4 regions of the Streptomyces sp. NBC_01334 genome follow, and region 1 is predicted to be linked to each of the others. Evidence: riboswitches for the same ligand, from Rfam matches in the RefSeq annotation. Region 1 holds a riboswitch; each other region holds the start of a gene.
What was found. Region 1 has a riboswitch for cobalamin ahead of OG736_RS29090 (ribonucleoside-diphosphate reductase subunit alpha). Riboswitches for the same ligand answer to the same signal wherever they lie in the genome.

Region 1 (7,610 bases):
GATGTACTGGGCCTGGCCGCCGTCCCGGTGCGGCGGCACCACCATCCGCCGGGCGATCCGGTTGGCGACCTCGGGCCCCTGCTCCTTGCGGACCAGGTGCAGACAGGCGTCGATACCGGCGGCCGTGCCGGCCGAGGTGATCACCGGGTCCTCGTCGACGTACAGCACGTCCGGCTCGACGGCCGTCCGGGGGTAGCGGCGGGCCAGCACGTCCGCGTGCCGCCAGTGCACGGCGCAGCGCCGGCCGTCGAGCAGCCCCGCGGCGCCCAGCACGAACACCCCGGAGCACACGCTGAGGACCCGGGCACCCCGGTCCACGGCCCGGCGCAGCGCGTCGAGCAGCTCGGGCGGATATGCGCGGTCGATGTTCGCGTCCGCGGCCGGTACGGCGATCAGGTCGGCCTCGTCCAGCCGGTCGAGGCCGTACGGCGTGGACACGGTGAGCCCGCCGACGTGGGTGCCCAGGACCGGTCCCTCCGCCGACACCACGGCGAAGTCGTACACCGGCAGCCCTTCGTCGCTCCGGTCGAGGCCGAACACCTCGCAGACGACGCCGAGTTCAAAGGGATGCACACCGTCGACCAGGACGGCGGCCACGTTTTTCAGCATGCTGCCAGTGTGCACCCGAAGTGGCAGGAATTTGAAGGTGTGCGGCAGTCCTGCCACTCACGGTCAGGAGTGTCCGGCGGCAGACTGATGTCCATGAACACGAACCAGATCGAAGGCCTCATCGGAATGCTCATGGTCCTCGGGATCCTCGTCCTCCTGGTCCTCCCGTCCGTGTTCGGCATCGTGCGCGACCGGCGCGCCGACCGGCGGATCAGGGAGGCCCAGGAGGCCCGAGGAGAGAGGGAGGGTCAGAAGTCCTCGTCCAGGTCGACGGTGCCCTCCACCGCGACCTGGTACGCCGACGGACGGCGCTCGAAGAAGTTGGTCAGCTCCTGAACGCCCTGGAGCTCCATGAAGGAGAAGGGGTTCTCCGAGCCGTACACCGGGGCGAACCCGAGCCGCGACAGACGCTGGTCGGCGACGCACTCGAGGTACTGCCGCATCGAGTCGGTGTTCATGCCCGGCAGCCCCTCGCCGCACAGGTCGCGCCCGAACTGGAGCTCGGCCTCGACGGCCTCCCGCAGCATGGCGGTCACCTGCTCCTGGAGCTGGTCGTCGAAGAGCTCCGGCTCCTCCTTGCGGACGGTGTCGACCACCTCGAAGGCGAAGCTCATGTGCATCGTCTCGTCACGGAACACCCAGTTGGTGCCCGTGGCGAGACCGTGCAGCAGACCCCGGCTGCGGAACCAGTAGACGTACGCGAAGGCGCCGTAGAAGAACAGGCCCTCGATGCACGCGGCGAAGCAGATCAGGTTGAGCAGGAAGCGGCGGCGGTCGGCCTTGGTCTCCAGCCGGTCCAGCTTCTCGACCTCGTTGATCCACTTGAAGCAGAACTCGGCCTTCTCACGGATGGACGGGATGTTCTCGACCGCGTCGAAGGCCGCCGTCCTGTCCTCCGGGTCGGGGAGGTAGGTGTCCAGGAGCGTCAGATAGAACTGGACGTGGACGGCCTCCTCGAAGAGCTGCCTCGACAGATAGAGGCGCGCCTCGGGTGAGTTGATGTGCTTGTACAGCGTCAGCACGAGGTTGTTCGCCACGATCGAGTCGCCCGTCGCGAAGAACGCGACCAGCCGGCCGATCATGTGCTGCTCGCCCTCGGACAGCTTCGCCAGGTCGGCGACGTCCGAGTGGAGGTCGACCTCCTCGACGGTCCAGGTGTTCTTGATGGCGTCCCGGTAGCGCTCGTAGAAGTCCGGGTAGCGCATCGGGCGAAGGGTCAGCTCGAAGCCCGGGTCGAGCAGGTTCTTCTCGGTCTTCTCGGGTGCGGTGGTCATTACTGGCAGGCCTCGCAGGATTCGGGGTTCTCAAGGGAGCAGGCGACGGCGTCGGGCTCGGTCGCCTGCTGCACGGGGATGGTCTTCTCGGGCTGAGCCTGTGCCTGGGCCGCGCGGGCGATACGGGTCGCCGGGCGGGAGCGCAGGTAGTACGTCGTCTTCAGGCCCGACTTCCAGGCGTACGCGTACATCGAGGAGAGCTTGCCGATGGTCGGCGTCTCCAGGAACAGGTTCAGGGACTGCGCCTGGTCCAGGTACGGGGTCCGGGCGGCGGCCATGTCGATCAGGCCGCGCTGCGGGATCTCCCACGCCGTGCGGTACAGGGCGCGCACATCCGCCGGGATCCAGGCGAAGTCCTGCACCGAGCCGCTGGAGTCGCGCAGCGCCTCGCGGGTGCGGGCGTCCCAGACGCCGAGGTCCTTGAGGTCCTGCACCAGGTAGGAGTTGACCTGGAGGAACTCGCCGGACAGCGTCTCGCGCTTGAACAGGTTGGACACCTGCGGCTCGATGCACTCGTACACGCCCGCGATGGACGCGATGGTGGCGGTGGGGGCGATGGCGAGCAGCAGGGAGTTGCGCATGCCGGTCCGCGCGATCCGCTCGCGCAGGGCCGCCCAGCGCTCGGGCCAGCTGAACTCGACGCCGTAGTGGTCCGGGTGCAGCACGCCCCTGGCCGTACGGGTCTTCTCCCAGGCCGGCAGCGGGCCGTTGCGCTCGGCCAGCTCGGCGGAGGCCTCGTAGGCGGCGAGCATGATGCGCTCGGCGATCCGGGTGGACAGCGCCTTCGCCTCGGGCGAGTCGAAGGGCAGCCGCAGCTTGAAGAAGACGTCCTGGAGGCCCATCGCACCCAGGCCGACCGGGCGCCAGCGGGCGTTGGAGCGGCCCGCCTGCTCGGTCGGGTAGAAGTTGATGTCGACGACCCGGTCGAGGAAGGTGACGGCCGTGCGGACGGTCTCGTCCAGCCGCTCCCAGTCGATCGCGCCGGCCGCCGTGTCGACGAACGCGCCGAGGTTCACCGAACCCAGGTTGCAGACCGCCGTCTCGCCGTCGTCCGTGACCTCCAGGATCTCCGTGCAGAGGTTGGAGGAGTGCACGACGTGGCCCGGCTCGGCCGTCTGGTTGGCGGTGCGGTTGGCCGCGTCCTTGAAGGTCATCCAGCCGTTGCCGGTCTGCGCGAGGGTGCGCATCATGCGGCCGTAGAGATCACGGGCCGGGATGGTCTTCTTCGCGAGGCCCGCCTCCTCGGCCTTGCGGTAGGCCGCGTCGAACTCCTCGCCCCACAGGTCGACGAGCTCGGGCACGTCGGCGGGGGAGAACAGGGACCAGGGGGCGTCGGCGTTGACCCGGCGCATGAACTCGTCCGGGATCCAGTGCGCGAGGTTCAGGTTGTGCGTCCGGCGGGCGTCCTCACCGGTGTTGTCCCGCAGCTCCAGGAACTCCTCGATGTCGGAGTGCCAGGTCTCCAGGTAGACCGCCGCCGCGCCCTTGCGCCGGCCGCCCTGGTTCACCGCGGCGACCGAGGCGTCGAGCGTCTTCAGGAACGGCACGATGCCGTTGGAGTGCCCGTTGGTGCCACGGATCAGCGAACCGCGGCTGCGGATACGGGAGTACGAAAGGCCGATGCCGCCCGCGTGCTTCGACAGCCGGGCCACCTGGTGGTAGCGGTCGTAGATGGAGTCCAGCTCGTCCAGCGGCGAGTCGAGGAGGTAGCAGGACGACATCTGGGGGTGCCGGGTACCGGAGTTGAAGAGCGTGGGGGAGGACGGCAGGTAGTCCAGACGGCTCATCAGCCGGTAGAGGGCGGCGACCTCGTCCAGGGAGCGGGGCGTGTCGTCCTCGGCGAGGCCGCAGGCGACGCGCAGCAGGAAGTGCTGCGGCGTCTCGACGACCTTGCGGGTGATCGGGTGCCGCAGGAGGTAGCGGCTGTGCAGGGTACGGAGCCCGAAGTAGCCGAAGCGGTCGTCGGCCTGCTGGTCGATCAGGGCGTCGAGGCGGACCGCGTGGACGCGCACGAACTCGGCGGTGCGGTCGGCGATCAGGCCCTCGCGGTGGCCGACGGCGACCGATCCGGTGAACGACGTGACGCCCTGGGAGGCGGCCTCCGCGGCGATGCTGATCGTCAGCAGCCGGGCGGCCAGCTTCGAGTAGGCGGGGTCCTCGGAGATCAGGCCCGCGGCCCCCTCCGTGGCCAGCTCGCGCAGCTCCGCGGTGATCTCGGAGGCAGCCCGTGCAGACCGGCCGCGCAGAGCGACGGCGGCGACCCGGCCGGGGTCGGCGTCGGGCAGGTCGGCGGTCAGCTCGGTCAGGGTCCGCAGCAACGCGGTACCGGGACCGTCGGTCTCCAGCTCGGTGACGGAAACCGGGTCGGCTGGCGCGATGGTCACGTGGGGGCTCTCCCTCGCTCGGCGGTGGGCCTTGCGGAGGGCAGGGGGCAGCACACGAGCGCGCGGGGCGTCGCGTCCACCGGCCCACTCCACGAGACCCGGACGTCAGGGCACCCGGACCGGACGGCCGGGCGCGCTGTCGGCAGGACCTCGGACTGAACAGGCGTGCGCATACAGGTATGAACGCACGCAAGTACACCGTTGCGGGACAGTTCCGGATTCGCACCGGATTCCCCTGCGGCGACAGCGAGCATGAGCATACATCTTGTGCTCACCTGTCACGCCACCCCCAGATGTTGTGTCGGGGCGGTTTCAGAGCGTCAGCTGACAGGCGATCGGGGTGAGATCGTTCCGGTGTGGCACGGGATGCCGGTCCCGCTCGGGTGTGCGGACGAAAACCGGATGTTCGCAGACGCGGTCCCGGGTTGCGGAGCGTGCCGGGAGCGATTCCATGGAAGCAGACGTCGGCGCCGTGCGAATCCTCCGTCCCGCGAGTCCGCCGTCTCCGCGAACCGCCTTCTCGGAACTCTCAAGGAGCACGCCATGACGAGGCTCGCCGTCCGCCCGGCAAGGAGCGACCGCGCGACGCGCCGATGGCCACACCGGCCTCCCGGCGGGCGGGACACCGGGTCGGACACGGGTTCGTCGGCCGCCGGCACTCCCTGACGATCCGTCTGGGGGCCACCGCGGCGTCACCCGCCCCAGGAAGTGGCGCCGACGGGTCTCCTGCGCCAACGTCACCAGGGTGATCTGGCCGGTCGCCGCGCCGGCGCTGCTCGCCCGGGTCGGGGAGGGCCTGTTCATCCCCGTCACGCACGACACGACCGGCTTCGGGCAGGGGCGGCAGGGCAGCCAGGGGTTCGACACCGTCTTCAAGTTCGTCGGCCCGATCCGCGCCGCCTCGATCGCCGCCGCGCTCTTCCTGTTCCGGTGGTACCGCTGGACCAAGCGGCGTTGTCTCACCAGGGCGATGCGGGATCCGCGCCGGCTGGTGCCCACCGCCGGAACGACCTGATCCGCCAGGCGGAGACCGTGCTCCAGCAGTCACGCTGCTGGTACGCGCAGCTCAGCGTGTTCCAGGCACCGTGCCTGTGGGAGGGAGCTCCCGGACGGCGCCGGCGGCCCCGCACCGGGTCGGCATGCGGGTCCGCGAACTGGACCGCCTCCGGGACGCGATGGCCAGACGGACGCGGGACCAGGACCCGTCCGGCCGGCCATCGCGTACCCAGGGACACGACCTAGTGGCCGGCGCCCGCCGTCGCCGGGGGCAGCTCCACGGCCACGCCCGGGTCGCCCGCGTCCGCCGTGTAGTCCTCCGGCTTCGTCTCGTCGATGCCGTCGGGAGCCTTGGCGGCCCTCAGGGCGAAGGTCAGCACCACCGTGACGACGACGTTGATCACGAACGCCGTGAGACCGATGTAGCCGATCTCGCCGATGCCCGGGATCTCCTTCGACGAGCCGCCGAAGTGCTTCTGGGTCGGGGACGCGACACCGTACGCGGCGAAGGTGCCGTAGACCATGCCGACCGCCCAGCCGGCGAGCAGGGCCCAGCGGTGGAACCAGCGGGTGAAGAGGCCGCCGACCAGGGCCGGGAACGTCTGGAGGATCCAGATGCCGCCCAGCAGCTGGAAGTTGATGGCGACCGTCTTGTCCATGGTGAGGACGAAGACCAGGGCTCCCACCTTCACGAGGAGCGAGACCAGCTTGGAGACCTTCGTCTCCTGCGCGGGCGTCGCGTCCGGCTTGATGAAGTCCTTGTAGATGTTGCGGGTGAAGAGGTTCGCGGCCGCGATCGACATGATGGCCGCGGGCACGAGCGCGCCGATGCCGATCGCCGCGAACGCCACCCCCGCGAACCAGGACGGGAACATGTCCTCGAACAGCTGCGGGATCGCCAGCTGCCCGTTGGTGACCTTGACCCCGGCCGCGATCGCCATGAAGCCGAGCAGCGCCAGCAGACCCAGCATCAGGGAGTACAGCGGCAGGATGGTGGTGTTGCGGCGGATCACCTCACGGCTGCGCGACGACAGCGTCGCCGTGATCGAGTGCGGGTACATGAACAGCGCCAGCGCCGAGCCCAACGCCAGCGTGGCGTACGTCCACTGGCCGGGTTCCGCCGGTGCCAGCGCGCCGCGCGGCTTGCCCGTCGCCGGGTTGGTCTGGCTGAACGCCTCGCCGGCCTTGGCGAAGATGTCGTCGAACCCGCCCAGCTTGATCGGGATGTAGATGATCGCCACCGCGATGACGATGTAGATCAGCGTGTCCTTCACGAACGCGATCAGTGCCGGGGCCCGCAGACCCGAGGAGTAGGTGTAGGCGGCCAGCACGCCGAACGCGATCAGCAGCGGCAGGTCCTTCACGAACCAGTTGGTGTCCTCGCCGCCGCCGACGCCCATCACGTCGAGCACGGCCTGGATGCCGACCAGCTGGAGCGCGATGTACGGCATCGTCGCCAGGATGCCGGTGACGGCGACCGCCAGCGACAGGCCCTTCGAGCCGAAGCGGCCGCGCACGAAGTCCGAGGTCGTCACATAGCCGTGCTTGTGGGACACCGACCACAGGCGGGGCAGGAAGGTGAAGATCAGCGGGTAGACGAGGATCGTGTACGGCACCGCGAAGAAGCCGGCCGCGCCCGCCGCGTAGATCGCCGCGGGTACGGCGACGAAGGTGTACGCGGTGTACAGGTCGCCGCCGAGCAGGAACCAGGTGACCCAGGTGCCGAACGACCGGCCGCCGAGGCCCCATTCGTCGAGGCTGTCGTTCTCGGCCTTGCGCCAGCGCGCGGCCAGGAAGCCCATGACCGTGACGGCCAGGAAGAAGAAGATGAAGACGGCGAGCGCGACGCCGTTCACGCCGTCCTTCACTCCGACGCACCACCCTTCGCGGAAGAAGAGGCGGCGCGGCCGCGCTGGTCACGCTGCCACAGCTTGTACGCGGTCACGGTGAGCGCGGCGGACAGGGGCACCCACAGCATCTGGTACCAGTAGAAGAAGGGGATCCCGATGAACGCCGGATCCACCTTCGCGTACGACCCCACCCACAGCATCGCCACGAAGGGCGCGATCAGACAGAGGGCGATGGCGACGCGCGCAGGCGTCACCACCGGTTCCCTCGTTTCCTCGTCGGACATCGGCGGCCGTCCCCTCACTCTGATCGCCTTGATCACAGATGTAATGCGCAGGCAATGTAAGTGACGGATAAGCCCAGCGGAAGACCCTCCACAGACCCTCTACGCGGCGGGCTACTCGGTGGGCCGCTTCAGCCGGGCCACGAACTTGTACCGGTCGCCCCGGTACACCGACCGCACCCACTCCACCGGCCGGCCCTCCTGGTCCAGTGAGTG
Region 2 (7,610 bases), 1.2 Mb from region 1:
GGTCAGCACGATCGACAGCGCGGAGCGCGCCAGCTCGGGCAGGGCGCCGCGCACCGCGTCGGCGACCCGGGACACGTCCCGGGTGACCCGGGCGTTGAGGTCGCCGGAGCCCGCCTTCTCCAGCCGCCCCAGCGGCAGGGAGAGCGCACGCTCCACGAACAGCTCGCGCAGCCGGGCTAGCACGGTCTCGCCGAGCCGGGACACCAGCGACATGCCCAGCGCGGTCGTGACGCCCTGCACCACGGCGACCCCGGCCAGCGCGAGGACGGGCAGGGTGAGCGCGTCGGGGGAGCGCCGCTCGGTGACCACGTCGACGATGTGACCGAGCAGGGGCTGGGTGAGCAGCCCGACGGAGGTGGCGAGCACCATCAGCCCGAACCCGGCCCAGGCCAGCCCCCGATGCGGCCGCAGCAACTCACGCACCGCCGCCCGGGTACGAGCGGGACTCGCCGTCGGCAGCAGGGCCCGATCGGGTTCCACCTGCCCGGCCTCCACCTGTCCCGCCTCCGCCCGGGCGGCTTCCGTCTGCCCGGCTTCCGTCTGTTCCGTCGTCACGCCAGCACCGCCGTCCGGTAGGTCGCGTCGGCCTGTACGAGTTCGGCGTGGGTGCCTTCGGCGCCGACCCGGCCGCCGTCGAGGAGGACCACCCGGTCGGCGACGGCGAGCAGCGCCGGGCTGTTGGTCACCACGACCGTGGTGCGGCCTCGCCGGATCTCGCGCAGTCCCTCGGCGATGCGTGCCTCGGTCACCGCGTCCACGGCCGTCGTCGGATCGTGCACGACCAGGACGGGCGGCCCGGCGCGCAGGGCACGCGCCAGCAGGACGCGCTGGCGCTGACCGCCCGACAGGGACCGGCCGCCCTCGCCGACACCGGTCGCGGCGCCGTGCGGCAGGGAACGGGCCACCTCGTCGGCGTGGGCGGCGGCCATGGCGTGCTCCGTCCGGAGATCCGCCGTGCCGTCCGCCGCCCCGTCCGCCTCACCGCGGTGCGCCGGGCCGCTGCGCGGATCCGCCTGCGGAGTCACGTTCGCGGCCAGCGAGCCGTCGAACAGCACGGCGTCATGGGCGGCCACCAGCACCGCCGCCCGCAGCCCCGCCGGATCGAGTCGGGTCAACGGCACTCCGTCCAGTTCGACCGAACCCGAATCCGGGTCGGTCTCCCGGCCCAGGCAGCGCAACAGGGCCTCGGCGGACGCCGGATCCGTCACGGCGATCCCGGTCAGCCGACCGGCCGGCAGGTCGAGGTCGACGCCGTCCGGCCCGCCGAGCCGCACCCCGCGCAGCCGCAGTTCCCCGCGCACCGGGTCCGGCACCGGGTCCTGGCCGCCCACCACGGCGGGTTCCGCGGCGAGGACCTCCGCCACCCGGGCAGCCGAGGCCCGGCCCTGCGCCAGTTCGGCGTTGACCCAGGCGAACGTCTCCAACGGCCCCAGCAGGAACAGTGCGAGACCCACCGCGGACACCAACTGCCCCAACGTGAGCGAGCCGTCGAGCGCCAGCCGACCGCCGACCAGCGCTATCAGCGCGATGAACCCACCGGTCAGGGCGAGGACGAGCCCGGTCTGCCAGGACTCGGCACGGGCCGCGCGCAGGGTGGCCGCGAGCGAGGCGCGGCTGGTACGGCGGTACCGCTCGACGGCCGCCTGCTGAGCGCCCAGCCCCTTCAGCACCCGAAGCCCGGCCACCAGGTCGGCGGCCACTCCCGAGGCGTGGGCGGCCCGGTCCTGCTCGGCCTCGCTGCGACGCTCCAGCGGCTTGCTCAGCAGATGCCCCAGCCACAGCAGCACCGGCGTGCCCAGCAGCACGATCAGCCCGAGCGGCACGGACGTCAGCAGCAGCCACACGGCGCTGGCGGTGATGCCGGCGGCCGCCCATATCCCGCTCATCAGCGCCATGTTCACCGCGCCGACGCGCTTGGCGTCCTCGGTCGCGACGTTGGCCAGCTCGCCGGGCAGCCGTCCCTCCTCGGCGCCGCCGCGGGCGTCGAGCACCCGGCGCACGATCGCCAGGCGAAGGGTGTGCGCGGCCTCTTCGGCACCGCGCTCACCGGCCCGCGCGCCCAGCCGGAAACTCCACGACAGGGCCACGTACATCACGGCCAGGACGACCAGCCAGAGGGCGAGCCGCCCGGCGTCCTGCCCGGCCACGGCCTGGTCGATGACGACACCGATGAGCACCGGTACCAGGGCTTCCCCCAGTTGGTGCACACACCCAAGCGCCGCGCCGAGACCGACGCGGCGCGCCTGCCCCCTGACCGAGCGCGTCAGGACGTCCCGCCCCGACTGTTCCCCTGATCTCACCAGCCACCCTCCGGAAACCGGTCAACTTAGGCAAGGCTACTCTAAGTGAAGGCGGGCGAGTCAATGCCCTGGCGGACCGCGCACCGCGTGGCGCGCTCCCGGGGCACGACGCCGGCCGGCCGGGCCGGGACCGGTGTGCTTCAGTGGGCGCCGTGACCATCCCCGGCCGCGCCCCCCTGCTCTCCGGAAGGGACCGGACTCTCGTGCACGTACTGATCCTGGGCGGGACCACCGAGGCCCGTCGCCTCGCCGAACTCCTGGCGGCCGACGCCGTGCCCGGGATCCGCGTGACGACCTCCCTGGCCGGACGGGTGGCCGCGCCCCGGCTGCCGCCCGGCGAGGTACGCGTGGGCGGCTTCGGCGGGGCCGAGGGGCTCGCCGCGTGGCTGGACGAGCAGGCGGTCGACGCGCTCGTCGACGCCACCCACCCCTTCGCCGGGACCATCAGCCTCAACGCGGCGAAGGCCGCGGCCCACGCCCGTGTTCCGCTGCTCGCGCTGCGCCGTCCGGGCTGGGTCCCGGTGGCGGGCGACGTCTGGCACGAGGCCGGTTCCCTGGCGGAGGCCGCCGAGCTGCTGCCCTCGCTCGGCCGACGGGTGTTCCTCACCACCGGGCGGATGGGGCTGGCCGCCTTCGCCGCCCTGGACGACCTGTGGTTCCTCGTACGGTCCGTCGACGCACCCGAGGAGCCGGTCCCGTCCCGCATGGAGCTGCTGCTCGACCGCGGGCCCTTCACGCTCGACGGGGAGCGCGAACTGCTGCGCCGTCACCGGATCGACGTCGTCGTGACCAAGGACAGCGGGGGAGCGGCCACCGCCCCGAAACTGACCGCCGCCCGTGCGGCGGGGCTGCCCGTGGTCGTGGTGCGCCGACCGCCGGTCCCCGCGGGCGTCCGGGTCGCGGCAGGGCCGGAGCAGGCCCTGGAATGGATCGGGAACGCCGAACGGGGAGGGCCGGACGAGGCGGGGAGCAGCGGGCGCTGATGCCGTGTCAGGGAGTCGGTGCGGCGCCCAGGAAGCGTATGTGCGGGCGGCCGTCGGGGCCGTCGGCGGTGACGGTGGCCCGGACGCCGTAGACGTCGGCGACGACGGCCTCGGTGAGGACGTCGTGCGGGCTGCCGCAGGCCACCACGCGCCCCTCCTTGAGGACGACGAGCCGGTCGCAGTACATCGCGGCCAGGTTGAGGTCGTGCAGCGCGACGACGCTGGTGACCCGGAGTTCGGTGATCAGGTCCAGCAGGGCGAGCTGGTGCCGGATGTCGAGGTGGTTGGTGGGCTCGTCCAGGAGGAGTTCGCGGGGTTCCTGGGCGAGGGCGCGGGCGATCTGGACGCGTTGGCGTTCGCCACCCGAGAGGGAGTGCCAGGGCCGGTGGGCCTTGTCGGCGAGCCCGGTGCGCGCCAGCGCGGAGCGGACGGCCTCCTCGTCGGCGGCGGTGGCGGCCGCCCAGGCGCGGCGGTGCGGGATGCGGCCGAGGCGTACGACGTCGTGGACGCTCAACGCGAGCTGGGTGTCGGCCTGTTGCTCGACGACGGCGATGCGCCGGGCGACGGCGCGGCGGCTCACCCGGGCCAGCGGGCGGTCGTCGAGGGTGACGACGCCGGAGTCCGGGGCGAGCACACCGGCGAGCAGCCGCAGCAGGGTGGACTTGCCGGAGCCGTTCGGGCCGAGCAGGCCGGTGACGGCGCCGGGGCGTGGCGTCAGGCTGACCCCGTCGAGGATCAGGGTGCCGCCGGCGGCCCGGCCGACCCGCTCGGCGCGCAGCCCCTCGGAACCGGTCGTCTTCGAGTCGGCCGTCTCCGAGCCGGTCATCGGGTGCCCTTCGCGCGGTACAGGACGGCAACGAACGCCGGGACGCCGATGAGGGAGGTCACCACGCCCACCGGCACCTCCTGCGGGTCGAGCACGGTGCGGGCCAGGGTGTCGACCCAGACCAGGAACACCGCGCCGGTCAGGGCGGTGGCGGGCAGCAGCCGGGTGTGGCCGGGGCCGGTGAGGACGCGTGCGGCGTGCGGGAGCACCAGGCCGACGAAGCCGATCGCCCCGGCCGAACTCACCAGGGCGGCGGTGAGCAGCGCCGTGGTGCACAACAGCACCAGACGGGTGCGGGCCACGGAGACACCGAGGGAGAGGGCCGCGTCCTGCCCGAACGCGAACGCGTCCAGGGTCCTGGCGTGACCCAGGCAGACCGCCAGCGCCACGACCAGCGCGGCCGCGCCGACGGTCACGTCCGTCCAGTCGGCGCCGCTGAGCGAGCCGAGCAGCCAGAACAGGATGCCGCGGGTGGTCTCCGCGTCGGCGGCCGTCATCACGACGAAGGAGGTGAGCGCGGAGAACAGCTGCATGGCGGCGACACCGGCGAGGACCACCCGGTCCGTGGTGCCGCCGAGGGTGTGGCTGAGCAGCAGTACCAGCGCGAAGGAGACCAGCGCGCCGAGGAACGCGCCACCGGAGACCGACAGGAGGCCGCCGCCCGCGCCGAGGACGACGACCAGCACCGCGCCGGTCGAGGCGCCGGAGGAGACCCCGAGGACGAAGGGGTCGGCGAGCGGATTACGCAGCAAGGACTGCATCACGGCCCCGCACACGGCGAGGCCGGCGCCGCACACCGCGGCGAGCAGGGTGCGCGGCAGCCGCAGGTTCCACACGATGCCGTCCCGCAGCGGCGTCAACTCCGCCTGTCCCCAGCCGAGATGGGCCGCGACCGCGGACCACACGTCACCGACGGCGATGTCCGCGGGGCCGATGGTGATGGCCACGGCGACCGAGGCGCACAGCAGCGCGAGACCGGACGCCCACAGCAGCGCGCGGCGCAGTCCGCCCACGGCCGACGCCCCGGACGCCGACGTCCTGGACGCCCCGGACGCCGACGGCGCGCCGGTCATCCCGCGAGGCCGTGGCTGCGCAGCGCCGCCGCCACCTTCTCGATGCCCTCGACGGTCCTGACGGTCGGGTTCATGGCCTGTCCGGACAGCAGCACGTACCGCTTCTTCTTCACCGCGGTCATGTTCCTGGTGACCGGGTTCGACTCCAGGAACTCGATCTTCTTGGCGGCGGTCTCGGCCGTCTGCTGCTTACGGGTCAGGTCGCCGATGACGAGGAGGTCCGGGTCGCGGTCGGCGACCGTCTCCCAGTTGACCTGGGGCCACTCCTCCTCGGTGTCGTCGAAGGCGTTCTTGGCGCCGAGCGCGTCGGTGACGATGCCCGGTGCGCCGCAGCAGCCCGCGAGATACGGGGACTGGGAGTTGGCGAACCAGTACATGAGGGTCACGCCCCGGGCGTCGAGGCCGGCGGTGGCCCCGGTCACCCGGCTCTTCAGCCCGGCCACGAGCCGCTCGCCGCGCTCCCGGACGCCGAAGACCTCGGCCAGGTCGCGGACTTCGCCGTAGACCGAGTCCATGGTCAGCGGCTCGGTGCGGACGCCGTCGCCGTCACCGCTGTTGTCCTTGCCGACACAGTCGGAGGGGGAGAGGTACGTGGGCACGCCGAGCTTCTCGAACTGCTCGCGCGGGGCGACCCCGCCCTTGCCGAGGGTGGAGGCGAAGGAGGCGGCGACGAAGTCGGGTTCGGTGTCCAGGACCGTCTCGAAGGAGGGGGCGTTGTCGGCGAGGCGCTTCACCTTCGCGTTGGCCTTCTCCAGGCCCTTCGCCACCGGGTCGGTCCAGGTGGCGGTGCCCACCATGCGGTCGGCCAGCCCGAGGGAGAGCATGATCTCGGTCGTGCCCTGGTTGAGGGAGACGGCCCGCCGCGGAGGGCTGTCGATCGCCACCTGCTGCCCGCAGTTGTCGAGACGGACCGGGGGGCCGGCGGCCCCGTTCTTCCCCGCCGAACCGGAGGAACCCGCCGGGCCGGAGGAGCCGCAGCCGGCCAGCAGCAGGACACCGGCCAGGAACAGAACGGCAGGCCGGGCAGAACGGACGGGACGTGCGAACGGCACAGGGATTCCTTCGGCGTCGAGGGCTCAAGCGCGAAGCCCGGTCGTACGGTGCTCCCCCCGCCCGTCTCACGGCGGCGGGGGTGCCAGCAGGTCTTCGGACTCGGGGTCACCCGGACGAGGCGCCTTCCCGGACCGCTCACGCCGTCCAGTGGCCGTTGCCCCGCCCGTCGCCCTCACCGCTGCGCGTCAGCTCCGGATTCGCACCGGATTCCCTGACCCGTACACACTCGCGTGCGCACATGGGTTCGACTGGCCTTGGCAAGCTACCACAGCCGCGGAGGCCGCCCGCGGGCCTTTCCGCGCGCCGGCTCGCGCCCTCTCGTCGGCTGTCGGGCCCTGGTTACTATGCTCATTCAGGCCAGAGGGAGAGAGTCATGTTGACCGAGGTCACAGCGACCCGCTACCTCGCTCCGCTGCGGGCGGGCGGCTCCGTGCCCGCCGTCGTCGAGGCCGACGACCTGGGCACCTACGTCGTGAAGTTCACCGGCTCCGCGCAGGGCCGCAAGGCGCTCGTCGCCGAGGTGATCGTGGGCGAGCTGGCCCGTGCCCTCGGGCTGCGCTTTCCCGAACTGGTCCTGGTCCGGTTCGACCCGGCGATCGCGGAGCGGGAACCGCACCAGGAGGTACGGGAGCTGCACGCCGCGAGCGCGGGGCTCAACCTCGGGATGGACTTCCTGCCGGGTGCGGAGGACTTCACGCCGGAGGTCGCCGAGGCCTTTCCGGTGGAGCCGCTGGAGGCCGGGAGGATCGTCTGGCTGGACGCCCTGACCGTCAACGTCGACCGGACGGTCCACAGCTCCAACCTGATGGTCTGGCCGACGTTCGGCATCGTCCCGCCCCGGCTGTGGCTCATCGACCACGGCGCCGCCCTCGTCTTCCACCACCGCTGGGACGGCGCCGACCCCGAGAAGCGCTACGACTTCCGCCACCACGCCCTCGGCCGCTGCGCCCCGGACACCCGGGCGGCCGACGCCGAGCTGGCGCCCAGGGTGACCGAGGAGCTGCTGCGCCGGATCGTGGCGGAGGTGCCGGACGCCTGGCTGACCGGCGAGGCGGGGTTCGCGACCCCGGACGCGGTCCGGGAGGCGTATGTGCGCTATCTCCACGCGCGGGTGCGGGCTTCGGCGGCCTGGCTGCCCACCGACTTCCCCGCCCCGGAGGAGCTCGCCGCCGACGAGGCGCGGCGCGCGGCGAGGACACGGCAAGGACGGCCCGACTGGCTGAAGCGGGTCCCCGACCTGCACGGCAAGCCGGCCGCGGAACAGGATTGGTCGGTGCACCTCGGATGAGCGAACTGAGCGACGCGGGCGGACGGGTCGAGATCGAGTACTGCACCCAGTGCCGCTGGCTGCCGCGCGCGGCCTGGCTGGCGCAGG
Region 3 (7,610 bases), 2.1 Mb from region 1:
GCGCGCCCGCCCCCGTCGTCGTGTCGAACGTGGCGGGAGGCACGCCGGGGCGGCCCGCCGTGGAGTGCACGGCCCTGCGCATCGCCCTGCCGAAGCCGCTCGCGCGCGGCGCGCGGACGGCCGTCGCCTTCGATGTCTCCATCACGGTGCCCGAACGCAATGCCCGCTTCGGCCGCGAAGGCGCCTACCGCTTTCTCGGCAACGCGTTGCCGGTGCTCGCCGTCCACGACGCGAAGGGGTGGCACCTCGACCCGTACGTGGCGCTCGGTGAGAGCTTCTACGCCCTGACGAGCGACTTCCGCGTCCGTCTCGACCACCCGTCGGCCCTGAAGGTGCCCACGACCGGTCACACCCGCACCCTCCCCGGCGGACCCGGCCGTACGGTCACCCTCGGTGTCGCGGACCGGGTGCGGGACTTCGCGTGGGCCGCGGGCCCGTTCCGCACGGCGGCGCAGACCACGCCCGGGGGCGTGCGCGTGAAGTCGTACTGGGCGGCCGACACCCCCGCCGCGGGCGTGCGCCTCACCCGCGCGGACGCCGTCGCCGCGATCGACCGGTTCGGCCGGGAGTTCGGCCGCTATCCGTACGGCGAGGTCGACCTCGTGATGACCCCCGGGTTCGGCGGCGGCATGGAGTACCCCGGCCTCGTCCTCCTCGGCACCACCGAGGAAGGCGGCGCCGTCGTCCACGAGCTGGCGCACCAGTGGTGGTACGGCATCGTCGGCAACGACGAGTACACCTCACCGTGGCTGGACGAGAGCTTCGCCCAGTACGCCAACGCCCGTTTCTACGGCTGGGAGACGGGCGACTGCTGGTCCGACGTCTACTGGCCCGACGACAGCGCCGCGCTGACCGCCTCCATGGCCTACTGGTCGCAGCACCGCGGCACGTACCACCTCGTCTACACGGCCGGGCCCTGCGCCCTGGCCGACCTGGAACGCATCCTCGGCGCCGACACCATGGCCCGGCTCCTCGAGCGGTACGCCCGGGACCACTGGTACGGCGTCTCCACCACCGCCGACTTCAAGAAGGCCGCCCAGTCCATGACGGACGAGGACCTCGGCCCCTTCTGGGAGACCCACCGCATCCGGTGACGGTGCAACGACCGTTGAGCGGCTGGGGACTTGCCGCCGGGTGGGACCCACCGCCGTGTCAGGTGCGGGTGGCGCTGGTGCGGGGTGGGTCAGCGAGGGCCGTCGAGGGCGATGCGGGCGGTGATGCGTTTGCCGACCGGTTCCTGCTCGACGAAGAGGTCTTCCGTCACGGCCTTGACGATCTCCAGGCCGTGCTGGCCTATCCGGCCGGGATCGCTCGGCCGGGCCGCGGGCACCGTCGGGTCGCTGTCCCACACGACGACTTCCACCGCGTGGGCCGTGAGGCGCAGCTCCATCAGAACGGGGCCGGGGGCGTACTTGCGGGCGTTGGTGACCAGCTCGCTCACCACCAACTGGGTGAGGTCACGCGCACGGGCGGGATCGGGCAGGCGATGGTGGTCATGGGCCCGGTCGAGGAAGTCGACGGCATGGTGTCGGGCGTCGGCGATGCTGCCGTCGTCCGCGCCCAGGGAGTAACCGGCGCGCATCAGGTGGCCGTCCAGCCCGGTACTGCCGTCGCCTCCGGCGTGGGATTCCACGTGTCCTCGCCCTCACTCCCCCGGTCACGTGCGCCGGTACCCGCGATCGCGCCATGCATGCCACGGGATGCCGCTCGGCACAGCCGCCCGGGTGCATGCCCTCGCGGTGGTGGGGCAGAATCTCCCGCGCACGCCCTCACCCGGGGGCCAGCCTAGACGCAGTCGAGGAGACGGTGACCGACATCGAGAAAGCGGGCCGGCCGAAGAGCCTGTCCGTCGAACATCGCGTGGTCGACGGCGTTCGTGTCGTGACCATGCGGGGCGAGATCGACCACGACGTCAAGGACGTCCTCGGCGAAGCCCTGCTCTCCGCGGACGGAGCGGTGCCGCCCCCGCGGATCGTGGCGGACCTCAGCGGCGTGACCTTCATGGACTCCAGCGGCATCAACGTCTTCCTCGCCGCCCACCGGCAGGTGAGCGGCGCGCAGGGCTGGTTGCGCATCGCCGCCGCGCAGGAGCCCGTCCTGCAGGTCCTGCGACTGGTCGGCGTCGACGCCCTCCTCTCCTGTCACCCCACCACCGAGCGGGCCCTGAACCCCTGAGGCCGACGTCCTCCGATCTTGACCTCAAGCGCGGTTGAGGGCCGACGCTCCCGCTATGACCACACAGCCGGATCACACCGAGATCAGCATGCTCATCAGCCGCTTCTTCCGAGCTCTGGACGAGCGGAGGTTCGAGGGCGACTGGGCCCGTGACTACGTCACCGACGACGTCCGGACGGTGACCCCGATCGGCGCGGCCGACGGCGTCGAGGCGATGGCACACACCAGGGAGGCACTCGAGAGGTACGCCCGCACCCAGCACATCGCCTCGGACGTCCTGGTCGACGTCGAACCGGCCACGGGGAGGGCCACGGTGTCCTGGAACGCGTTGATGACGCACGTTCACCACGACGCCACGCTTCGGAAGCGCGGTGAGGACGCCGACCCTCTCTTCACGGTGGGCGGCTACTGGGAGGCCGAACTGCGGCGCGAGCGCGGGGGCTGGCGCATCAGCCGCATGTCCGTCCGGGCGATGTGGACCACGGGTCGGCCGCCCGAGCTCGCCCCGGAGATCCGGCCGACGCCGGATGCGTGACGCACCGCCGCGATCGGCCCCGGGGGCTCGCGGCTACTGCTCCATGGGCGTGGATCCGGGCCGGAAGGCGTCAGCGATGACGGCGTACCTGGTGGCGGTCTCCAGGTGGTCGTCATTGCGGCGGCGCAGGTGCTCGTACGAGGCGAGCCAGTATCGGGCCTGATTCAGGCAGTGGGCCCTGACCCGCTCGTCGTTCATGCCGTGGATCTCGAGCCCGGCCAACGGCGGGAGGATGTCCGCCGGTTCGGGCTGCCCGGCGGGCTCCGATTCGGGACTGCGGTTCCAGGGACGGTCCTTGGACATGGTCATCCTCGCTGCGTGGGGTGGGGGTGGGGGCGGAGGTGGCGCAGCCACCCCGAGCCGGGCTTGCAGAACGGAAGCCAACGGTAGCGGGACGGAGGCGTTGGCGAGGGCGAGGGCGAGCCCGTCGGACGAGCCGGCGGGCGCGGCGGATCTCGCAGCCGAGTCCGATGGCGAAGGTCTCGAGGACACGGGCGAGAGACGCGAGTGGGCCGTTTCCCGCCCTCGGCACATTCCAAGCATGCCGAACGCGTGTTCCACCTCACCATCCGAATGGCTGAGTGATCCGCCGCACCGGAGGACCGCCCCGTAGGCTGGCGGGCGCAGCTGGTTCGCCCCGTCCGCCAGGCGGGATGCGTCGCAAGAGGGAACCCGGTGGAAATCCGGGACTGCCCCGCAGCGGTGAGCGGGAACGACCGCCGTCATACGCACTGGACCCACGAACAGGGTCTGGGAAGCGACGGCCAGTAGGTGTCTCGTACGAACTCCGTACGACGAGACGTGCCCGTGAGTCCGAAGACCTGCCCGTTGCCCGCGCACGAAAGGACTCGTGCGCGGAAATCCCGGTGACCTCGTGGGCGGGTCGGCGTACATATCAGGCGAACGACCGCGCCGCGCCGCGCGGGATCGGTCCGCCCGGTTCGTCACCCCTTCGCGCTCGCGTCCCGTCCCGGGATCCCAGGGAGATGTCTCGCGAAGGAGATTTCCGTGACAGCGAAGTCCGCAGCCGCGGCAGCACGGGCCACCGTGTACGGCTACCCCCGTCAAGGCCCGAACCGGGAACTGAAGAAGGCCGTCGAGGGCTACTGGAAGGGCCGTGTCACCGCCGACGCCCTCCGGACCACCGCGGCCGAACTGCGCGCCGCCAACTGGCGGCAGCTCGCCGACACCGGCATCGACGAGGTCCCGACCGGCGACTTCTCGTACTACGACCACGTCCTGGACACCACCGTCATGGTCGGCGCGATCCCCGGCCGCCACCGCGACGCCGTCGCCACCGATCCGCTCGACGGCTACTTCGCCATGGCACGCGGCACCCAGGACGTCGCGCCGCTCGAGATGACCAAGTGGTTCGACACCAACTACCACTATCTGGTGCCCGAGTTGGGACCGGACACCGTCTTCACGGCCGATCCGGCCAAGCAGGTCGCCGAGCTCGGGGAGGCCCTCGCCCTCGGGCTGAACGCCCGCCCGGTGATGGTCGGCCCGGTCACCTACCTGCTGCTCGCCAAGCCCGCCCCGGGCGTGCCCGCGGACTTCGAGCCGCTCACCCTGCTGGACCGGCTGCTGCCGGTGTACGCCGAGGTCCTCGCCGACCTGCGCGCGGCCGGCGCCGAGTGGGTACAGCTGGACGAGCCCGCCCTCGTCCAGGACCGCACCCCGGCCGAACTGGGCGCCGCCGCCCGCGCCTACCGCGCTCTCGGCGCCTTGACCGACCGGCCCAAGCTCCTGGTCGCCTCCTACTTCGACCGGCTCGGCGACGCCCTGCCGGTCCTGGCCAAGGCCCCCGTCGACGGGCTCGCGCTCGACTTCACCGACGCCGCAGCCGCCAACCTCGACGCCCTGGCGGCCGTGGGCGGCCTGCCCGGCAAGCGGCTGATCGCCGGTGTCGTCAACGGCCGCAACGTCTGGATCAACGATCTGGAGCAGTCCCTCGCCACCCTCGGCACCCTGCTCGGGCTGGCCGAACGGGTCGACGTGGCCGCCTCGTGCTCCCTGCTCCACGTGCCCCTCGACACGGCTCTGGAGCGGGACATCGAGCCACAGATCCGGCGCTGGCTGGCCTTCGCCCGCCAGAAGACCGCCGAAGTCGTCACCCTCGCCAGGGGCCTGGCCCTCGGCACCGACGCGATCACCGGCGAACTGGCCGCGAACCGGGCCGACCTGACCGGCCGGGCCAACTCCCCCCTCACCCACGACCCGGCCGTGCGCGCCCGCGCCGCCGCCGTCAGGGACACCGACACCCGCCGCTCCCAGCCGTACGCGGAGCGGGCCGCGGCCCAGCGCGCCCACCTCCGCCTGCCCCTCCTGCCGACCACCACCATCGGATCCTTCCCGCAGACCGGCGAACTGCGCACCGCCCGCGCCGACCTGCGCACCGGCCGGATCGACACCACCGGCTACGAGGAGCGCATCAGGGCCGAGATCCAGGACGTCGTCTCCTTCCAGGAGAAGGCCGGCCTGGACGTCCTCGTGCACGGCGAGCCCGAACGCAACGACATGGTGCAGTACTTCGCCGAGCAGCTCACCGGGTACCTGGCCACGGAGCACGGCTGGGTGCAGTCCTACGGCACCCGTTACGTCCGCCCGCCGATCCTGGCCGGCGACATCTCCCGCCCCGAACCGATGACCGTGCGCTGGACGACGTACGCCCGCTCCCTCACCGACCGCCCGGTCAAGGGCATGCTCACCGGTCCCGTCACCATGCTGGCCTGGTCCTTCGTCCGCGACGACCAGCCCCTCGGCGACACCGCCCGCCAGGTCGCCCTCGCCCTGCGCGACGAGGTCGACGACCTGGAGTCGGGCGGGACTTCGGTGATCCAGGTGGACGAACCCGCGCTGCGCGAGACCCTGCCGCTGCGGACCGTCGACCGCCCGGCCTACCTCGCCTGGGCCACCGAGGCGTTCCGGCTCAGCACCGGCGGAGTGCGTCCGGACACGCAGATCCACACCCACATGTGCTACGCCGAGTTCGGCGACATCGTCCAGGCCATCGACGACCTCGACGCCGACGTCATCAGCCTCGAAGCCGCCCGCTCCCACATGCAGGTGGCCCGCGAACTCGCCGCGCACGGCTACCCGCGCGAGGCCGGGCCGGGTGTCTACGACATCCACTCCCCCCGCGTCCCGAGCACCGAGGAGGCCGCCGAGCTGCTCCGTACCGGTCTCAGGGCCATTCCCGCCGAGCGTCTCTGGGTCAACCCCGACTGCGGCCTGAAGACCCGCAGCTGGCCCGAGACCCGGGCCTCGCTGGAGAACCTGGTCGCCGCCGCCCGTGCCGTGCGTGAGGAACTCTCCGGGTCCTGAGGCCTGAGGGCAGGCCGAGCGGGCCGGGGGAGGAAGCACTCGCCGTCCTCCCCCGGCCCGAGCCCGAGCCCCGGCGTCGGCGTCGGCGTCGGCGTCGGCGTCGGAGACAGCATCAGCGGGGCGGCAGCCCACGAACTGCGAGGATCGGAAGGCTTGTTCACATGGCACTCGGCATCCCCAGCACAAGAACAGACAGCGCAGTATCCATTCGCGACCTGCTCGCACGGGGTGGCCGCTCCTACTCGTTCGAATTCATGCCGCCCCGCAGCGCGGCGGCAGAGGCCGGACTCTGGACCGCGATCCGCCGCCTGGAGGCCCTGTCGCCCACTTTCGTCTCCGTGACGTACGGTGCCGGCGGCTCGACGCGGGGCCGGACGGTCAACGTCACCGGGCGGATCGCCCAGGAGACCACGCTCACCCCCGTCGCCCACCTCACCGCGGTCGGCCACAGCGTCGCCGAACTGCGCAACATTCTCGGCCACTACGCCGACCAGGGCGTGCGCAACATTCTCGCTCTGCGCGGAGACCCGCCCGGCGACCCGCTCGGCCCCTGGCCCAGACATCCGCGGGGTGTCCGGTACGCGGCCGAACTGGTCAGTCTGATCAGGGAGTCGGGAAACTTCTGCGTCGGCGTCGCCGCATTTCCGGAGATGCACCCGCGTTCCGCCGACCGGGACAGCGACATCCGCCATTTCGTCGCCAAGTGCCGGGCCGGCGCGGACTATGCGGTCACCCAGATGTTCTTCGACGTCGAGGACTATCTGCGCTTCCGCGACCGTGTGACAGCGGCGGGCTGCGAGACGCCGATCATCCCGGAGATCATGCCGATCACCACCGTCCCCTCACTGCGACGTATTCCCACCCTCTCCACCGCCGCCGTCCCCGCCCGGCTGGCCGAGCGCATGCTCGCCGCTCAGGAAGACCCCAAGGCGGTCAGAGCACTCGGAATCGACCACGCCACCGAGATGTGCCGCCGGCTGCTCGCCGAAGAGGCCCCTGGACTGCATTTCATGACCATGAACTTCTCGACGGTGACGGCCGAGATCTATCAGAACCTCGAGCTCCATGGATGAGCGCGCTCATCCCTCACCGGTGGGAGTCCGTCGGCCTTCGCTGGTCGGGATCGTCAACATCACCCCGGACTCGTTCTCGGACGGGAGCAGATTCCTGACCGCGCAGGCCGCGGTGACCCACGCGCGCCGGCTGCGCGCGGACGGGGCCGACGTCATCGAACTCGGGCCCGCCGCGAGCCATCCGGGAGCCCGGAGGGTGTCCGCGGACGAGGAGACGGGGCGGCTGGCCGACGTCATCGATCAGCTGGTCGCCGAGGGCGTTCCGGTGTCGGTCGACTCCTTTCAGCCCGCGACGCAGCGGTTCGCCGCCGCGCGTGGCGCCCTGTATCTCAACGACATCCAGGGCTTCGCCGAGCCCGCCCGGTACCAGGAGCTCGCGGAATCCGGCTGCCGGCTCGTCGTCATGCACTCCGTGCAACGTCGCGGTCCCGCCACCGAGGTACGGACCTATCCCACGGAAGTGTGCAAGGGCATCGAGGAGTTCTTCGCCGAGCGCCTGG
Region 4 (7,610 bases), 3.3 Mb from region 1:
TGCCGTGCTCGACGTCGGCCGTCCACACACTGCCGCTGAGCCCGTAGTCGGAGTCGTTCGCGATTTTCAGCGCCTCGGACTCGTCGCCGTAGGGCAGCAGGCAGATCACCGGACCGAAGATCTCCTCGCGGGCGATCCGCATGGAGTTGTCGACGTCACCGAACAGAGTCGGTTCCACGTACCAGCCGCGCTCCAGACCCGGCGGACGCCCCCCGCCCGTGAGGATCTTCGCGCCCTCCTCCTGCCCGATCCGGATGTAGTCGAGGTTCCGGCGCTGCTGCCGCTGCGCCACCAGCGGGCCGACCTGGGTCGCCGGGTCCAGCGGGTCACCGACGACCAGCGCCGCCGCCGCGGCGGTGAAGGCGTCCGCGAACTCGTCGTAGCGCGAGCGCGGCAGCAGGATGCGGGTCTGGGCCACACAGGCCTGCCCGTTGTTCATCCAGGCGGCCGAGACGATCCCGGGGACGGACGTGGCGATGTCCGCGTCCGGCAGCACGACGGCCGCCGACTTGCCGCCGAGCTCCAGGGTCACCCGCGTCAGGTTCCTGGACGCCACCTCCATGACCCGCTTGCCGGCCGCGACCGAGCCGGTGAACGACACCTTGTCGACGCCCGGATGCCCGACCAGGTACTCGCTCACCTCACGGTCGGCCGGCAGGATCGACAGCACACCCTCCGGCAGCCCCGCCTCCCGCGCGATCTCCGCCAGCAGATAGGCGTCCAGCGGCGACTCCGGCGACGGCTTCAGCACCACCGTGCAGCCGGTGAGCAGCGCGGGCGCGAGCTTGGCGGCCGCGACGAACTGCGGGACGTTCCACGGGACGACGGCCGCGACCACCCCCACGGGCTCGCGCCGCACGAGGATCTTCCCGAGCACGCCGTCGCGCCGCTCCTCGTAGGTGAAGCCGCGCGCGACGGTGATCGCCGCGTCCCACACCATCATCGCGCCGAGGGCCTGCGCGAGGACGCTCCAGGAGTACGGGGAGCCGTTCTCGGAGGAGATCACCCGGGCGATCTCCTCGTGGCGCAGCGCGATGCCGTCCTTGATGCGGGTGACGACGGCGATCCGCTCGTCGAGCGACAACCGGGGCCAGGGCCCCTCGTCGAAGGCCCGCCGCGCCGCGGCGACCGCCCGGTCCACATCACCGGCCGACGCGTGCGGCACCCGCCCGATGACCTCCTCGGTGTGCGGCGAGACGACCTCGATGACGTCCTTGCCCAGGGGATCGATCAGTTCCCCACCGATGAACAGCTGTCCGTGTTCCACGAGCTCGGCCATGACCACTGCCTTCGTCTACGTTTCTGACGGTGTTTCAGGAACTGATACCAGTTCTAGTTATAGTGGGCAATGGCCGTGTGACGGAGGGCAGATGAAGAGCAGTCAGGGCGAACCCACCACGTACGACCACGGCGGCGGTGTCCGCTCGCTCCGGGTGCCGATCCCGGACAACCCGCTGGGCCACACCCTGGTGTACGTCGTCGACACCGACCGTGGGCCGGTGCTGATCGACACGGGCTGGGACGACCCGGCGTCCTGGGAGGCGCTGACCGCCGGGCTGACCGGGTGCGGCACGTCCGTCTCGGAGCTGTACGGAGTCGTGATCACCCACCACCATCCCGACCACCACGGCCTGTCCGGCCAGGTGCGGGAGGCCTCCGGGGCGTGGGTGGCGATGCACGCGGCGGACACCTCCATCGTGCGGCGGACCCGCGAGACGCGTCCCGAGCGCTGGTACACGTACATGGCGGCCAAGCTCACCGCCGCCGGCGCCCCGGAGGAGCACATCGCCCCGCTCCGCACGCCTCCCGCCCGTCGTCGCCCCTTCCCCGGCCTGGCGCCCGCCCTCCCCGACCGCGAGATCGTCCCCGGTGAGTTCCTCGACCTGCCAGGCCGTCGCCTGCGCGCGATCTGGACGCCGGGTCACACCCCCGGCCATGTCTGCCTCCACCTGGAGGAGGACCATCCCGCTCGACTCCCGGGCCACGGACGCCTGTTCTCCGGCGACCACCTGCTGCCGGAGATCACCCCGCACATCGGCCTGTACGAGGATCCCGACGACGCCACCGTCACCGACCCCCTCGGCGACTACCTCGACTCCCTCGAACGCGTCGGCCGGCTCGCCCCCGCGGAGATCCTCCCGGCCCACCAGTACGCCTTCACCGACGCGCCTTTCCGCGTACGGGAGTTGCTCACCCACCACGAGGACCGTCTCACCGGTCTGCTCGCCCTCCTCGCCAGCCCGCTCACCCCCTGGCAGCTCGCGGAACGCATGGAGTGGAACCGCCCCTGGCCGCAGATCCCCTACGGTTCACGGAACATCGCGGTCTCCGAGGCCGAGGCCCATCTACGGCGACTGGTGAAGCAGGGCCGCGCGGAGGCGGTGACCGGGAGCGACCCTGTGACGTACGTGGCGGTGTAAATCGCTCGCGGCGGGCGAGGGCTCCCTGATAGCAACGCCCTCATGGACCCCCTGCAGCGGCTGCTCGCCGAACGCGCCTGCGAGCGCCTCGTCGTCGACTTCGTCCACCGGCTGGATCTCGGCGAACCCTCCTCGGTGGCCGAGCTGTTCACCGAGGACGGCACCTGGGAGTGGCCGGCGGGCGGGCGGCTGGTCAAGGGGCGGTCGGCGCTGCGGGAGTACTTCGGTTCGCGTCCCGCCGACCGGCTCTCGCGTCGCCTCATGTCGAACATCCTGGTCACCCCGACCGCACCGGACACCGCGCTGGCCACCTCGTACTTCTCGACGTACCGGGTCGACGGCTACGAGGGCGGCGTCGTCCCCGCCGGACCACCCGTCCAGGTCGGGCACTACCAGGACGCGTTCCGCCAGGTCGACGGGGTGTGGCTGCTGGAGACCCGGGTGCTGTTCCTCCCCTTCGGCGGACCGACACCCCGCGTAGGCTGCTGACTTGATCGGATCAACGGATCGTCAGGTCGCCAGGTCGCCAGGTCGTCGGATCATGGGGATCAGAGGCCGGGGCCGGGGGGCCGGGGGCATGAGGGGGATGAGGGCCGATGAATCGTGCGACTGAGGTGTTCCAGCCACTCCAGGCGGACGATCCGCCCATGGTGGCCGGTTACCGTCTCGCCGCCCGGCTCGGGGCGGGCGGCATGGGACGGGTCTACCTGTCGCACACCCAGGGCGGCCGGCCGCTGGCCATCAAGGTGGTACGCCCCGAACTGGCCGACGACCCGGCCTTCCGGCGGCGGTTCCGCCGGGAGATCAAAGCCGCCCGGCGGGTCCGCGGCGCGTACACCGCCGAGCTGATCGACGCCGACGCGGACGGCGTACCTCCCTGGCTGGCCACGCTGTACGTGCCCGGGCCCTCGCTTGCGGAGGCGGTCTCCCGGCGCGGGCCGCTGCCGGTGCCCGCGGTGCTGTGGCTGATGGCGGGGGTGGCGGAGGCGCTCCAGGCCATCCACGGTGCGGGAATCGTGCACCGGGACCTGAAGCCGTCGAACGTGCTGCTGGCCGCCGACGGGCCGCGCGTGATCGACTTCGGCATCTCGCTGGCCTCCGACGTCACCTCGAACACCGCCACCGGCCTCGCCGTCGGCACACCGCAGTACATGGCTCCCGAGCAGGCGACCGCGGGCGAGGTGACCGCCGCGACCGACGTGTTCGCGCTCGGTCAGACGGCGGCGTTCGCGGCCCTGGGCGAGCCGTTGTACGGGGACGGCCCCTCGGTCAGCGTGCTGTACCGGATCGTGCACTCGGAGCCCGACCTGTCCCTGCTGCCCGAACCGCTCCGTCCGCTGATCGCCCGCTGCCTGGCGGCCGATCCGGCGGAGCGGGTCACCCCGGCGGAGATCGTCGAGTGGTGCAGGCGACGTCTGGACGGAGACGCGGACAAGGGCGCCGGGCCGGCCGTCTGGCGTGAGGTCACCGGGCCGGAGGTGACGGTTCCGTCTCCGGTCCCCGATCCCACCCCGGTGCACACGCTGCCCTTGGTCCCGCGGCCCTCGCACAAGACGTCGCGGCACGAGACGCTCCAGCACGCCGTGCCCACGAACACGATGCCCTCGAACACGATGGCCTCGAACGCGATGTCCCCGCACGCGATGCCCTTGATCGCGCCGGTGCAGTCGCAGCTCACGCGGCCGGACGGGCGGCCGACCCGCCGTCGGCGCACGGCGTTGGTCACGGCCGCCGCCGTGATCACGGGCGCGCTGGTGCTGACCGGCCTGACGTGGACGGTCATGGAGGCGGCGGACCGGCTCCGCCACCGGGACACGGCCGGGGCGTCCTCGACGCCCGGCCCGTCCGGGTCCGCAGGGTCGTCGGCGTCCTCGTCGTCCTCGTCGACCGCCGCGCCGGACTCGGCGGCCGGGGACCGGACATCGGAAGGGTCGGGCCCCTCCTCGACCGTGCCCAAGACGCCGCAGGCCACCGCGTATCCCCTCCAGTGGCTGGACGCGAAGACCTCACTGGACGTCAAGGAGCCGGTCCGGCGCGAGGACGGCAAGGGGGACATCCGCTTCACCTGCGAGCAGGCCGGCTGCGCGCTGGAGAGCGACACCAGCGTGTTCAACATGCTGTACGGCGACCCCGGTGGCTCCCTCGACTCGTGCCGCATCGTCCTCACCGGCGCCAAGAGCCACCGCCTCCCCCTCGCCGCGGCGGCGGCCGGCAGCGAGATCTGCGTCAAGCACCCCTCCGGGGACATCGCGCTGCTCGTGATCCAGGTGAAGTCGACCGCGCTGCCGGACATCGCCTTCGTGACCGCGGACATGACGGTCTGGCGGGCGGCCTAGTCAGCAGCCCGCCGTCGCCCTGATCAACTCGGCGGCCGGTACGAGGAGTTCCGTCTCCTCGCGGCTCATCGTCGGGTTGGCCGCCCGCCTCCGCAGGGCCTCCGCCAGGCCCTGCTCGGTGAGGTCGGAGGGGTCGGCGAGCAGCGCGGTCAGCATCGCCCGCGCCGGATCGGCGATGGGCTGGGGAGAGACGGCCACCTGGGCGAGGATCACCGCGGACATGCCCCAGTCGAGCCCGGGGTCGCCCTCCTCCGCGTTGGCCCAGTCGATGACCCGGGGGCCGTCGGGCGTGAGGATCACGTTGTCCGGGTGGAGGTCCAGGTGCAGGATGCCGGTGTCGGCCGAGATCCGTCCCGGCAGGGCGTGCAGCTCGCGCAGCAGCCGGGCGAGGACGGCCCCCGCCTCGTCGGCGTCCAGCGTGCCCGCGCCGAACGCCTGGAGCATCGTCGGCCCGTCCAGCCGCTCCATCACCAGGTCGGAGCGGGAGCCGGAGGGCCGTACGGCGGGCGCCGGGTAGCCGTGCTCGCGCACATGCGTCATCACCGCCGCGAGGGCGGCCGAGTCCTCCCAGCCCTCCCGGTCGCGGCGCAGCACCCACTCCTCGTCGATCTCGTACACATCGGCCGTTCGGCCCGAGCCGAGCAGTCGGCCCGGCAGCCCGGCTTGCACCCCGCCCGGCAGCCCGCCCGGCATCCTCCCCGTATGCGTCATGGTCACAACATATCGGCGGCTTCCGCCCCGCCCGGGGCGCTTTCACAGCCGCCCCTCAGACGCCCGGCTACCTGCCGGTAGAGTGGCCGCGTCGTCATCACGCCCGTACAGGGGGAAGCCGGTGCAATTCCGGCGCTGACCCGCAACCGTGAGAGCCGGATCGCCCGGTACGGACCGTGACCGGCTCACGTGCGTCGGCAGGCCCGCCGTCGCACGGCACCGTCGAGGTATACGGAGCCGAGCCGCCGGGATGTCCCGTGCTGCCCGGCTGCGTGACCTCACCGACCGGGAGAGGCACCCGCCGATCATGAACATCCGCCGCAGCGCCGCCGCTCTGGCCGCCGCCACCGTCGTGCTGGGTGCCGCCGTCCCCGCCGTCGCCGTCACCCCCTCCCCCACCCCGTCGGTGGCGATACCCGACGGTCTGTACGGCACCACCGACCCGACGTACGACGGCGTCTGGCGCCAGTCGCTGGCCCTGCTCGCGCAGCGGACCACGGGCGTCACCCCCGCCGACCGGGCCGTGGCCTGGCTGACCGGGCAGCAGTGCGCGACCGGGGCCTTCGCCGCGTTCCGCGCGGACACCGCCAAGGCGTGCGACGCCAAGCTGATGGTGGACACCAACAGCACGGCGGCGGCCGTCCAGGCGCTGGCCGCGCTGGGCGGCCACCAGGCCGCGACCGAGAAGGCGGTCAGCTGGCTGAAGTCGGTCCAGAACGCCGACGGCGGCTGGGGCTACACCCCCGGTGGCGCGAGCGACGCGAACTCGACCTCCGTCGTGGCGGGCGCGATGGCGGCGGCCGGGGAACGGCCCTCGGAGGTGAAAAAGGCCGGCAAGTCGCCGTACGACGCTCTCGTGAAGCTCTCCATCCCGTGCGACAAGGCCGGCGGCGGCGCGTTCGCCTACCAGCCGGACAAGAAGGGCGGTCTCGCGGCCAACGCGGACGCGACGGCGGCGGGTGTGCTCGGCGTCCTCGGCAAGGGGTTCGTGACGACGGCAGGCAAGACGTCGGCGGCTCCCACCTGCGACTCCGCCACCGCGGGCACCCCGAGCGGACTCGCCCGCAACGGCGCGGCCCACCTCGCCGCGGCGGTGCTCGACGCCGGCTACCTGAAGTCCGCCCTCCCCGGCGCCGAGGACCAGCCCGACTACGGCAACACCGCCGACGCCGTCGTCGCCCTCGCCGCGCAGGGTGCGACCGAGCAGGCGAAGAAGCCCCTCGCCTGGCTCGAGCAGAACTCCGCGGCCTGGGCGAAGCAGAGCGGCCCCGCCGCCTACGCCCAGCTGATCTTCGCGGCCCACGCCATGGGTGCCGACCCCCGCCACTTCGGCGGCGCCGACCTCGTCGCGCAGCTCGACGCGACGGGTCCGACCCCGCAGGCCACGGCGAAGGCCACCGATCAGGCCGCCGACGCAGACGCCGAGGCCGACAAGAAGGACGACTCGGATTCCGGTTACGGCGTCTGGTGGATCGTCGGCGTCTTCCTCGTCGCCGGTGTCGGCATCGGCTTCCTGATCAGTGGCCGTGGCAGGAAGCAGCAGCCGTGACGCGCCGGTGCGCCGCCCTCGTCCTGGCCGCGCTGCTGCTGTCGCTGACCGGCGCGGTGCAGTCGGCCCAGGCGGCGGGCTACCGCTACTGGTCCTTCTGGGACCGCTCCGGCGACGGCTGGACGTACGCCACCCAGGGCCCGTCCACCGCCCGTCCCGCCGACGGCGACGTCCAGGGCTTCCGGTTCGCTGTGAGCGCGGACTCCCAGGACGCGTCGCAGCCGCGCGGCGCGGCCTCCTTCGCGACGATCTGCGCGAAGACGCCCGCGCGGGACGACACGAAGCGGGTGGCCCTGGTCATCGACTTCGGTACGACGGCCGACGCGCCGAGCGGCGAGACCCCGCCGTCACCGCGCACGGCCTGCGCCCGGGTCTCGCCCGACGCGACGACGGCCGAGGCCCTCGCCTCGGTCGCCAAACCGCTGCGCTACGACACGAACGCCCTGCTGTGCGCGATCGCGGGGTATCCGGAGACGGGCTGCGGCGAGCAGGTGTCCGGGCAGGCGCCCGGGACGGACGAGCCGACGTCCGCCGCGGAGCCGCAACCGGCGAAGGCGGGGTCGGAGAAGAACGGGGACGGCGGACCGTCCGTGG

Region 2: another riboswitch for cobalamin. It lies ahead of OG736_RS34185 (ABC transporter substrate-binding protein); the one in region 1 lies ahead of OG736_RS29090 (ribonucleoside-diphosphate reductase subunit alpha).
Region 3: another riboswitch for cobalamin. It lies ahead of metE (5-methyltetrahydropteroyltriglutamate--homocysteine S-methyltransferase); the one in region 1 lies ahead of OG736_RS29090 (ribonucleoside-diphosphate reductase subunit alpha).
Region 4: another riboswitch for cobalamin. It lies ahead of OG736_RS14210 (SCO2321 family membrane protein); the one in region 1 lies ahead of OG736_RS29090 (ribonucleoside-diphosphate reductase subunit alpha).

Annotation. Positions count from the first base shown of each region.
Region 1 covers NZ_CP130718.1:6,445,368-6,452,977, forward strand. The annotation lists gene OG736_RS29075 (helix-turn-helix domain-containing protein) at 1-609, opposite strand, end outside; gene OG736_RS29085 (ribonucleotide-diphosphate reductase subunit beta) at 858-1,883, opposite strand; gene OG736_RS29090 (ribonucleoside-diphosphate reductase subunit alpha) at 1,883-4,267, opposite strand; cobalamin riboswitch at 4,392-4,527, opposite strand; gene OG736_RS29095 (hypothetical protein) at 5,013-5,282, shown strand; gene mctP (monocarboxylate uptake permease MctP) at 5,506-7,131, opposite strand; gene OG736_RS29105 (DUF3311 domain-containing protein) at 7,128-7,397, opposite strand; gene OG736_RS29110 (GntR family transcriptional regulator) at 7,509-7,610, opposite strand, start outside.
Region 2 covers NZ_CP130718.1:7,657,377-7,664,986, forward strand. The annotation lists gene OG736_RS34160 (ABC transporter ATP-binding protein) at 1-495, opposite strand, end outside; gene OG736_RS34165 (ABC transporter ATP-binding protein) at 552-2,300, opposite strand; gene OG736_RS34170 (cobalt-precorrin-6A reductase) at 2,504-3,283, shown strand; gene OG736_RS34175 (ABC transporter ATP-binding protein) at 3,291-4,109, opposite strand; gene OG736_RS34180 (FecCD family ABC transporter permease) at 4,106-5,182, opposite strand; gene OG736_RS34185 (ABC transporter substrate-binding protein) at 5,179-6,234, opposite strand; cobalamin riboswitch at 6,303-6,503, opposite strand; gene OG736_RS34190 (HipA family kinase) at 6,609-7,523, shown strand; gene OG736_RS34195 (Rdx family protein) at 7,520-7,610, shown strand, end outside.
Region 3 covers NZ_CP130718.1:8,593,145-8,600,754, reverse strand. The annotation lists gene OG736_RS38360 (M1 family metallopeptidase) at 1-1,094, shown strand, start outside; gene OG736_RS38355 (ATP-binding protein) at 1,184-1,633, opposite strand; gene OG736_RS38350 (STAS domain-containing protein) at 1,807-2,175, shown strand; gene OG736_RS38345 (nuclear transport factor 2 family protein) at 2,231-2,710, shown strand; gene OG736_RS38340 (hypothetical protein) at 2,744-3,013, opposite strand; cobalamin riboswitch at 3,322-3,553, shown strand; gene metE (5-methyltetrahydropteroyltriglutamate--homocysteine S-methyltransferase) at 3,719-6,037, shown strand; gene metF (methylenetetrahydrofolate reductase [NAD(P)H]) at 6,199-7,110, shown strand; gene folP (dihydropteroate synthase) at 7,103-7,610, shown strand, end outside.
Region 4 covers NZ_CP130718.1:3,130,440-3,138,049, forward strand. The annotation lists gene OG736_RS14185 (aldehyde dehydrogenase) at 1-1,279, opposite strand, end outside; gene OG736_RS14190 (Strvi_7410 family MBL fold metallo-hydrolase) at 1,371-2,420, shown strand; gene OG736_RS14195 (nuclear transport factor 2 family protein) at 2,463-2,909, shown strand; gene OG736_RS14200 (serine/threonine-protein kinase) at 3,017-4,756, shown strand; gene OG736_RS14205 (phosphotransferase) at 4,757-5,467, opposite strand; adenosylcobalamin-variant (AdoCbl-variant) riboswitch at 5,570-5,641, shown strand; gene OG736_RS14210 (SCO2321 family membrane protein) at 5,775-7,016, shown strand; gene OG736_RS14215 (SCO2322 family protein) at 7,013-7,610, shown strand, end outside.